Linked DNA regions of Sphaerotilus microaerophilus. The protein of the gene in region 1 interacts with the protein of each later gene in a pairwise test. Links are inferred from orthologs where the notes say so. Each region holds a gene or a part of one and is shown on either strand. Other genes may lie near its edges.

Region 1 (5,528 bases):
CGGGCTCGCCGATGTTCAGGTAGATCATCGGCTCGCCGCCGAGCAACGGGTCGCAGGCGGGGCTGCGGGCGATCACGTCGGCCGCCTTGGCGCACTCCATCACCCAGAAGGGCTCGATGACCTCGACGCGCCGGGCCAGGCGCGGCGCGGCCACCGTCGGCATGACCGACATGGTCGACGCGAGGGCGCTCGTCATCCCTTGCGCGGGGCGGGCCGGTAGGCGGCCACCTCGGCGGCGCGCAGGTCCTTGGCGGTGCGGTCGAGCACGCCGTTGACGAACTTGTGGCCGTCGGTGCCGCCGTAGACCTTGGCCAGCTCGACCGCCTCGTTGATGACGACGCGATAGGGCACGTCCAGGCAGTGCTGCAGCTCGTAGGTGCCAATCAGCAGCACGCCGTGCTCGACCGGCGACAGTTCGGTGACCTTGCGGTCCAGGTGCGGCGCAAACTCGGCGTCCAGCATGGCGACCTGCTCGATGCAGCCGCTCAGCAGGGCGTCGAAGTGGGTGCTGTCACAGAGGTTGTACTCGTCCTGCTCGCGGATGTGGGCATGCACCACGCGGGCCTCGGCACGGTTGACCTGCCACTCGTACAGACCCTGCAGAGCCAGCTCGCGAGAGCGGCGGCGGGCCGACTTGGGCCGCGGCGGCTTCTGGGCGGATGGGCTCGGGCCCGCAGGGGCGCCGCGGGTGCCGGGGGTTTCCGAAGGGGCGTTCACGTCAGGTCTCCCAGCAGGTTGGCCATCTCGACCACCACGCGGGCGGCGTCGCGGCCCTTCTCTTCGGCGCGGGCCCAGGCCTGGGCCTCGTTCTCGACGGTGAGGATGGCGTTGGCGACTGGCAGGCCGTGGTCCAGCGACACGCGGGTCACGCCCGCGCCACTCTCGTTGGCGACCAGTTCGAAGTGGTAGGTCTCGCCGCGGATGATGCAGCCCAGGGCGATCAGCGCGTCGTGGTCCTTGGTCTCGGCCAGGGTCTGCAGTGCGATGGGGATCTCCAGCGCGCCCGGCACGGTGACGTGACGGATGTGCTTGCGCGCCACGCCCAGCGCCAGCAACTCGGCGATGCAGCTCTCGGCCAGCTGCTCGGTGATGGCGGCGTTGAAGCGGGCCTGCACGATGGCCACGTGCAGGTCTTCGCCGTTGAGTTCGGCGGTAACGCCCTTGTCTGCACCCTGCATGGGTCGGTCCTCGTTGGTTTGGCGCGACGGCCTCGCCACGGCACCGGCCCGCGCGGGCCGCACCGCGGCGGGAACCTGCCGCCGGGGTTTCAGTCCTGCGTGGAGAGGAAGCCGGTGACTTCCAGCCCGTAGCCCGTCATGCTGGGCATGCGACGGCGGTTGCTCAGCAGCTTCATGCGGCGCACGCCCTGCTGCAGCAGGATCTGCACGCCCACGCCGTAGGTGCGCAGGTCGGCCGCGCTGGGCCGGGCGGTCGCCCCCGACGCGGTGGTCGCGGGGGCGATCAGGCCGAGCAGGGCCTCGGCGTCGTGTCCGGCATTGAGCAGCACGGCGACACCGCGCCCAGCCGCTTGCAGCGCCGTCAACGCCTTGGGCAGGGCCCAGGAGTGGCGGTTGCTGGCGTCCAGCAGGTCCAGCACCGAGAGCGGCTCGTGCACGCGCACCAGCACCTCGTCCTCGGGCTGCCACTGGCCCACGGCCAGCGCCAGGTGGACCTGGCCGGTGCGGTCGCGGTAGGTGCTGCAGCGGAAATCGCCCCAGGGCGTGGTCAGTGCCTGCTCACCCAGGCGCTCGATCAGCGATTCGTTGCGGCTGCGGTAGGCGATCAGGTCGGCGATGGTGCCGATCTTGATGCCGTGCTCCCTGGCGAACACCTCCAGCTCGGGCAGGCGGGCCATGGTGCCGTCATCGTTCATGATCTCGCAGATCATCGACGCGGGGGCCAGCCCGGCCATGCGGGCCAGGTCGCAGCCGGCCTCGGTGTGGCCGGCGCGCATGAGCACGCCGCCGTCCTGCGCCTGCAGCGGGAAGATGTGGCCGGGCTGCACCAGGTCGCGCGGCTGCGTCTCGCGGGCCACCGCCACCTGCACGGTGCGGGCCCGGTCGGCCGCCGAGATGCCGGTGGAGATGCCCTCGGCCGCCTCGATCGACACGGTGAACGCGGTGCCGTGCTTGGTGCCGTTGCGCGGCGCCATCGGCGGCAGCTGCAGGAACTCGCAGCGCTCGCGCGTGAGCGTCAGGCAGATCAGTCCACGGCCGTACTTGGCCATGAAGTTGACCGCCTCGGGGGTCACGAGGTCGGCGGCCATGACCAGGTCGCCTTCGTTCTCGCGGTCTTCCTCGTCAACGAGGATGACCATGCGGCCGGCCGCCATTTCAGCCACCAGCTCAGGAATCGGTGATATCGCCATCCTGGGATTGTAGGCGCCGCGTCAGCCGCCGCGCGCCGCAGGGCCGACGGCCGGGCGCGTGGCGGCGCTTGCGGGGGCCGTCAGGCCGCGTCAGTGAGCCAGCCGGCGAGCCGCCCGCGCGGGCGGGCGAGCACACGCAGGTCGTCGCCGATGCGATCGATGCGTTGAAAGTCGAGCTGCGGCGCGCCGTCGAGCGTGACCAGCGGCCCGAAGGACGCCAGCCCGCGGCCCTGGCCGAGCAGCTTGGGGGCGAGGTAGAGCAGCAGCTCGTCGACCAGGTCGGCGGCGATGAAGGCGCCGTTGAGCGTGTACCCGGCCTCGACGTGCAGTTCATTGACGCCGCGCTGCGCCAGGTCGGCCAGCACGCTGTCCAGGTGCACGCGGGTGCGGGCCTGGTCGTCGGCCACGGAGTCCGGCGGCGGGGCGGGGATGACCTGGATGCGGGCAGGGTCGAAGCCGGGGTCGCAGGCCGGCGCCGCCGCGGTGTAGACCAGCACGTCACCGGGCGGCTGCAGCAGCCGGGCGCTGGCGTCGACGGCCAGGCCGCTGTCGAGCAGCACGCGCAGCGGCTGGCGCGGGCTGGGCACCAGGCGCACGTCCAGGCGCGGGTCGTCGTCGCGCACGGTGCCGATGCCGGTGAGCACCGCGCCGGCGCGCTGGCGCCAGGCGTGGCCGTCGCGCCGCGCATCCGGGCCGGTGATCCACTGGCTGCGGCCGTTGGGCAGGGCGGTCAGCCCATCCAGGCTGGCGGCGATCTTCAGCCGCACCCAGGGCCGGCCACGCAGCACGCGCGAGAAGAAGCCCAGGTTCTGCTCCTGCGCGCGAGCGGCGCCCAGGCCCAGCTCCACCCGCACGCCCGCAGCGGCCAGCCGGACCAGCCCCTGGCCGGCCACCTGGGGAAAGGGGTCACGCAGGCTGGCCACCACGCGGGCGATGCCGGCGGCGAGGAGCGCATCGGCGCAGGGCGGCGTGCGGCCGTGATGGGCGCAGGGCTCCAGCGTGACATAGGCGGTGGCGCCACGCAGGGCCGCATCCCCAGCGGACTCGCGCGCGGCGCGCAGCGCCATCACCTCGGCGTGCGGCCCGCCGGCCTGCTGGGTGTGGCCGCTGCCGAGCACCTGCCCCTGCGGCGTGGCGATGACGCAGCCCACGCGCGGGTTGGGCTCGGTCAGGCCGATGGCCTGTTCGGCCAGGTCCAGCGCGAGCTGCATGTGGGCCTGGTCGGCGGCGCTGTACGCGGTGGGGTCGGTCTGGGTGGGGAAGCTCGGTACAGGGGTCACGGAGATGCAGAGGGACAAGGGGGCGGTGCGCCCCGGAGGCGCACCGCGATGGCGCATTGTCAGGGCTGATGCGCGACCGTGCTGTCATCCACCCAGTTGGCCGGCACGCCCATGCTGGCAGGGGCGTCGCGCGGGCAGCCGGCCGCCGCGCGCACGACGAGGAAGTTCTGGTCCCCCAGCGGTTCGCCGACCCCCGCGTAGCGCAGGGGGTGCTCGCGGTTGTCGATGCGTCCGTTGCCATCGTGGTCGGCGCTGTAGCGGCAGATGCGCAGGGCGCCGTCGCCCCCATCGGCGATGGCCCAGCCCCGCGGCACGACGTCGAGCCGGCCCGACCACTGGGGCGGGTTGCCAGCGGGCTGCACGACGCAGGCGTAGTGCACCACGGTCTGGGCGGTGGCGGCCGGCGGGGCCCCGTCGGGGGCGTCGTCCTCGCATTCCCAGGCCGGGTCGGGGTGGCCGGTGCTGCTCAGGCTCAGGCGCAGGTCGAGGTCCATCGCGCTGCCCAGCGGGTTCTCGGCATCGGTGGCCCTGAGCGTGTCACCCTGAGTGGCAAAGCGCAGCACGCCGGCCAGCAGCAGGCCGCTGATCGCCCGGCAGCCGCTGATCTGCGCCGCGGTGAGGTCGGCGCTGGCGAGCCCGGCGGGGCTCTGGCAGCGCGCCGTCACCTGCGCGGTGGCCGCATCGAAGACCCAGGTCAGGGTGCCGCTGGCGCGCGGCTTGTAGGCGATGCGGCCGTCGCTGAGTTCGCGCGCCGTCACCGGGATGAGCGGGTGCCGGCCGAGTGCACCGAGTCCGCGTTCGTCGCCGCGGCGCAGCAGCAGGGCGCCGATCAGGGCCGGGTCGAGGCCGGCGACCAGCGTGGGCAGCCTGAGCTGCCGGGCTTCGCCGTGGCGGTCGGTCCAGGCGAGTGTCGCCGTGACGGACTTCAGCGCCGGGGCGGCGGCGGGGCTGACCGAGCGCGACCGGGTGTACACGGTGGGCCCGCCCAGGTCGGTGACTTCCTGGGCGGCGAGGTTGCCGATCGCCGACCAGGCCGCACCGCTGCCACCTCCACCACTGCCCCCGCCGCTGTCCAGCCGGGTGTAGGCGCGCAGGGTCTCCAGGTCCTCCTCCGCCAGCCGCAGGGCCTCGGCGCGCTGCCGGGCAACCTCACTGCCATGGCGCAGGTGGAGGTGCAGCCGCATCAGTGCGGCGCTGCCCAGGCCGAGCAGCGCGGTGGCGATCAGCACCTCGATCAGCGCCAGGCCGCCGCGGCGTCGCAGCGTGCAGGCGCGTCGAGCGATGGCGCGGAGAGACGTGGTGGTGGCCATGGCGCTGGCGGCGTTCAGCGGTTGTCGAAGTCCTGCCAGCTGCCCGGCACCGGCAGGTAGGCGCCGGGCAGCTCGCGCAGGCGCTGCAGGATGGCGGCGTCGCGCACCAGTTCCACCGGGCCGGACAGGCTGCTGCTGCCCAGGCTGACCACGGCGCCCTGCAGGCGCGCGCTGCCGCTGGCGGACTGCTGCCACTGGACGCTGGTGGCGATCAGCAGGCCGCGCAGGCGCATCGGTCCGTTGAGCTGCACCGCGCCGCGCACCACCAAGAGCACGGGCCGTGCATCGCTGCCCCAGGTCACCTCGCTGCTGACCTGCAGCGCACCGTCCAGCCAGAGGGCGCGGTGGCCGGCGTCAAGGGCCGCGCTGACCTGGTCAGCGCTGCAGGAGCCAGGGCAGCCCAGGCGCTGCCAGGTCGGCAGGGCCCGCAGTGCACTTTCGGAGAGGCCGAACCAGTGTCGCCACGGGGCATCGCCGCTGCCACCGAGGCTGGCGTCGCCTGCCACGATGCTGTCGGCAGGCGCGCGGCCCGCGGGTGGCAGCAGGCGTGCCAGTGGATCCACGGTCACC
Region 2 (4,094 bases), 1.3 Mb from region 1 along the record:
CATGTGCGGCGCCGAGACCTCATGCGATGAATGGTTCCGTACCTGCACCGTGAGTCGGTAACCATCTACGCCGGGTGGGTGCGTGAGCACCGCGTTGTCGACCTCGACGGCTTCCAGAACGACCGGTGGACGCAAGGACAGGCCCAGCGAAGCCGACAGGGAGCCAAGAGGTCCCTGGCAACTTTCGCAAACGGCGGCGATCTGATCGCGGCGATGGACAGCGACCTGGCCTGCCAAGAGCAGGGCGCCAGCCAGTACGGCCACGGTCACGGTCCCCCGTACCAGAGGCCGATTCCATCTTGCACGCCGCTCGGCGTCCAGCACGAATGCAGGAAGATCTTCTGGATGGTTGTCCGCAGCAAGTGTCGAGGCAATCAGGGCCTCCTCGGTCGCTGCGGTCGTGGAAGGGGGGGCGGACTCTTCTTCGCGATCGATGTGCTGTTCGATGGCGCGGGTACGCTTCTTGGACGCTTCATCCTGCAGAGGTGTCTGAGAAACATCCCCTGCCAACAGCGTATCCTCGGCCTCGTCGTCGGCTTGTGTGGGCGGTTCGGATCGCTCTGCAGGATCCTGTGGGCGATGCCCCGGATGTGCGTTCTTGTCTGCAGATCGTTGCAGAGGAGCCATCGCAGTCGACGTCTCCACCGCCGGAGCATCCCCTGGGGCAGCGGTCGGTTGCGTTTCCGCCACCGGAGCAGCGTGTGGCATGTCGGCCGGAGGCGTCACCTCGGTGGGTTCAGCGGCCAGTCCGCCCCGGTCAGGCCGCACGGCTGGTTCCACGTCGAGTGCGCCCGGCAGGGTGCGAAGTCCCTGCATCATCGAATCACGCCGCTCCAGGTCGAAGAGACCTTCGAGCGCATTGAACACGTCGTGGCAGTGGCCGCAGCGTACCCAGCCTTCGGAGACCTTGAGTTGGTCTTCCACCACCTTGAAGACTGTCCCGCAGGACGGGCACGACGTGGCTAGACTCATCGTCGACCGACAGTCTGGTCGCTGGTCACGGCCGGCGGGCTGTCAACAGCACCCAGCCCTCTTGCGTGTCCGATACCTGCAGTTCGACCCAGGGTGCGTAGGCGGTGCGGAGTTCTTCGATCTGCCGCTCCAGGATGCCCGCCAGCACCAGGTGGCCACCGGATGTGACGTGGCCGCACAGCAGCGGGGCCAGCAACTTCAGCGGTGCAGAGAGGATGTTGGCCAGCACCAGGGGGTACGTTCCCTCGGCGGCCTCAGGCAGTCCGCAGTGCAGTTGCACGCCGTTGGCATCGGCATTGCGGGCCGAGGACTCGACAGCTGCCGGGTCGATGTCCACCGCGTCGACGCTGCCAGCACCAAACTTGGACGCCGCGATGGCCAGGATGCCCGAGCCGCAACCATAGTCCAGCACGCGGTCCCAGCTGCCCGACAGTGAGGCGGACTGGTTGGCGATCCAGCGCAGGCACATGCGGGTGGTGGGGTGCGTGCCGGTCCCGAAGGCCAGGCCCGGATCCAGGCGGATCACCTCACGCGCCTGCGCCGGCACCTCATGCCAGCTGGGCACGATCCAGAACGTCGGCGTGATCGGCACGGGCGAGAACTGGGACTGGGTAAGGCGCACCCAGTCCTGCTCCTCGACCGGTCGAACGCCCTGCACATGAACGCCCTGGGCCTCATCGAGTTCCAGCAGCCCGACGCAGGCGGCCTGGGCCGCTGCTTCGTCCTCGAACAGGGCCTTCAGCACCGAGCGTTGCCAGCCGGCGACCTTCTCGGTCTGCGTTTGCGGCATGCCCGGCTCGCCGAAGATCGGCTGCTCGTCGGGGGTGTCCGCATCGGCGTCCTCGACGGTCACCGCCGCAGCATCAAGCTCCAGCAGGGCGTCGCTGACGAGGTCCACGCCGGTGGCAGGCACCAGCAGCAGCAATTCGACCATCAGGGGGCTCCAGGTCAGCGGCGGCGTTGCGCCATCCAGCCTTCCAGATAGTGGATGCTGGTGCCGCCGTCGATGAAGGCCTTGTCGGCCATGAGTTCGCGATGCAGCGGGATGTTGGTCGAGATGCCTTCGACCAGCGTTTCCTGCAGCGCGCTGCGCATGCGGGCCAGCGCCTGGTCGCGCGTATCGCCGTGGACGATGATCTTGCCGATCATCGAGTCGTAGTTGGGCGGCACGTAGTAGTTGGTGTACGCGTGCGAGTCCACGCGCACGCCGGGGCCCCCCGGTGGATGCCACATCGTGATGCGGCCTGGCGAGGGCAGGAAGGTGTAGGGATCCTCGGCGTTGATGCGGCACTCGATGGCGTGTCCGCGCACCGAGATCTGCTTCTGCGTGAACGGCAGCTTCTCGCCCGCGGCGATGCGGATCTGCTGCTGCACGATGTCCACGCCGGTGATCAACTCGGTCACCGGGTGTTCCACCTGGACGCGGGTGTTCATCTCGATGAAGTAGAACTCGCCGTTCTCGAACAGGAACTCGAAGGTGCCGGCACCCCGGTAGCCGATCTTCTTGCAGGCGGCGGCGCAGCGCTCGCCGATTTTCTCGATCACCTTGCGCGGAATGCCCGGTGCCGGCGCCTCCTCGATGATCTTCTGGTGCCGCCGCTGCATCGAGCAGTCGCGCTCACCCAGCCACACTGCGTTGCCATGCTGGTCGGCCAGGATCTGGATCTCGACGTGGCGGGGGTTCTCCAGGAATTTCTCCATGTAGACCGCCGGGTTGCCAAAGGCGGCACCCGCCTCGGCCTTGGTGGTCTGCACCGCGTTGAGCAAGGCGCCCTCGGTGTGCACCACGCGCATGCCGCGGCCGCCGCCGCCGCCCGCGGCCTTGATGATCACCGGGTAGCCGACCTGGCGGGCCGTGAGGATGATCTCGTCGGCGCCATCAGGCAGCGCACCGGCCGAGCCGGGGACGGTGGGCACACCCGCCTCGATCATTGCGTTCTTCGCAGAAACCTTGTCGCCCATCAGGCGGATCGACTCGGGCGTGGGGCCGATGAAGGCAAAACCGCTGCGTTCGACGCGCTCGGCGAAGTTGGCGTTCTCCGACAGGAAGCCGTAACCCGGGTGGATGGCCTCGGCGTCGGTCACCTCGGCGGCCGAGATGATCGCGGGCATGTGCAGGTAGCTCTGGGCCGAGGGGGCCGGGCCGATGCACACCGCCTCGTCGGCCAGCTTGACGTACTTTGCGTCGCGGTCCGCCTCTGAGTAGACGACCACCGCCCCCACGCCCATTTCCCGACACGCGCGCTGGATACGCAGGGCGATCTCACCCCGGTTGGCAATCAGGATCTTCTTGAACATGTACTTCTCCGCGGCCTCATGGGCACGCTGAGGGCCCGCGCAGGATGCCGGGCCCGGTCGATCTGCCCCACCTGCTCGCCCACTCGGCTGGGCAGGCGGTGACGCCGGCTCACTCGATGATGAACAGCGGTTGGCCGTACTCGACGGCCTGGCCATTCTCGACCAGCACCTTGGTGATCGTGCCCGCGTGGTCGGACTCGATCTCATTCATGATCTTCATCGCCTCGATGATGCACACCGCCTGGCCTTCCTTGACCTGCTGGCCGACGTCGGCCAGCGCCTTGGCGCCCGGGCTGGAGGCACGGTAGAAGGTGCCGACCATCGGGGACTTGATGATGTGCCCGGTCAACTCGGGGGCGGCAGGGGCGGCGGCGGGTGCAGCGACAGGAGCAGCCGCAAGGACTGGGGCAGCGGCCACCATCGGGGCCGCGTGCGCCACGGTCACCACCGGGCTGCTCTTGACGATGCGCACCTTGCCGTCGGCCTCGGTGATCTCGAGTTCGGCGATGTTGGAATCCGACACGAGGTCGATGAGGGTCTTCAGTTTGCGTAGATCCATGGGAAGCTCCAGGTGACTGGTTCGGGGGGGGGCTGGATGGGGCTGGCCTGGCCGGATGCCCGCAGGGGCACGGACTGGGGCCAGCCGCAGCCGGACGGGAATCAGCGCGGTGCGGCGCGCTGCAGCGCGTAGTCCAGCGCCAGCCGGTAGCCCAGCGGGCCGAGGCCGACGATCACGCCCTCGGCCACATCGGAGAAGTAGGAATGGTGGCGGAAGGCCTCGCGCCGGTGCACGTTGGACAGGTGCACCTCGACGAACGGGATCG

The links. The genes of interacting proteins can lie anywhere in the genome.
Region 2: the proteins of ribD (region 1) and accC interact in binary tests that used the Escherichia coli proteins (3 or more experiments, as listed by UniProt). The link is inferred for Sphaerotilus microaerophilus from one-to-one orthologs.

Annotation. Positions count from the first base shown.
Region 1 is NZ_AP025730.1:4,747,044-4,752,571, reverse strand. What follows is about bases 1,515-4,408. They hold ribD (bifunctional diaminohydroxyphosphoribosylaminopyrimidine deaminase/5-amino-6-(5-phosphoribosylamino)uracil reductase RibD), read right to left. Parts: upstream 3,580-4,408; coding sequence 2,449-3,579; downstream 1,515-2,448. Other genes in these bases: NGK70_RS20270 (type IV pilus modification PilV family protein), read right to left, coding at 3,708-4,408; ribBA (bifunctional 3,4-dihydroxy-2-butanone-4-phosphate synthase/GTP cyclohydrolase II), read right to left, coding at 1,515-2,368. Also shown: NGK70_RS20295 (pyridoxal phosphate-dependent aminotransferase), read right to left, coding at 1-196; transcription antitermination factor NusB, read right to left, coding at 193-717; ribH (6,7-dimethyl-8-ribityllumazine synthase), read right to left, coding at 714-1,178; more of ribBA, read right to left, coding at 1,268-1,514; more of NGK70_RS20270, read right to left, coding at 4,409-4,958; NGK70_RS20265 (hypothetical protein), read right to left, coding at 4,973-5,528. UniProt on the Escherichia coli protein: Converts 2,5-diamino-6-(ribosylamino)-4(3h)-pyrimidinone 5'-phosphate into 5-amino-6-(ribosylamino)-2,4(1h,3h)-pyrimidinedione 5'-phosphate.
Region 2 is NZ_AP025730.1:6,022,814-6,026,907, reverse strand. The notes cover bases 1,096-4,094. They hold accC (acetyl-CoA carboxylase biotin carboxylase subunit), read right to left. Parts: upstream 3,271-4,094; coding sequence 1,921-3,270; downstream 1,096-1,920. Other genes in these bases: aroQ (type II 3-dehydroquinate dehydratase), read right to left, coding at 3,931-4,094; accB (acetyl-CoA carboxylase biotin carboxyl carrier protein), read right to left, coding at 3,380-3,829; prmA (50S ribosomal protein L11 methyltransferase), read right to left, coding at 1,096-1,906. Outside these bases: NGK70_RS26205 (zinc-ribbon and DUF3426 domain-containing protein), read right to left, coding at 1-924; more of prmA, read right to left, coding at 998-1,095. UniProt on the Escherichia coli protein: This protein is a component of the acetyl coenzyme A carboxylase complex; first, biotin carboxylase catalyzes the carboxylation of the carrier protein and then the transcarboxylase transfers the carboxyl group to form malonyl-CoA.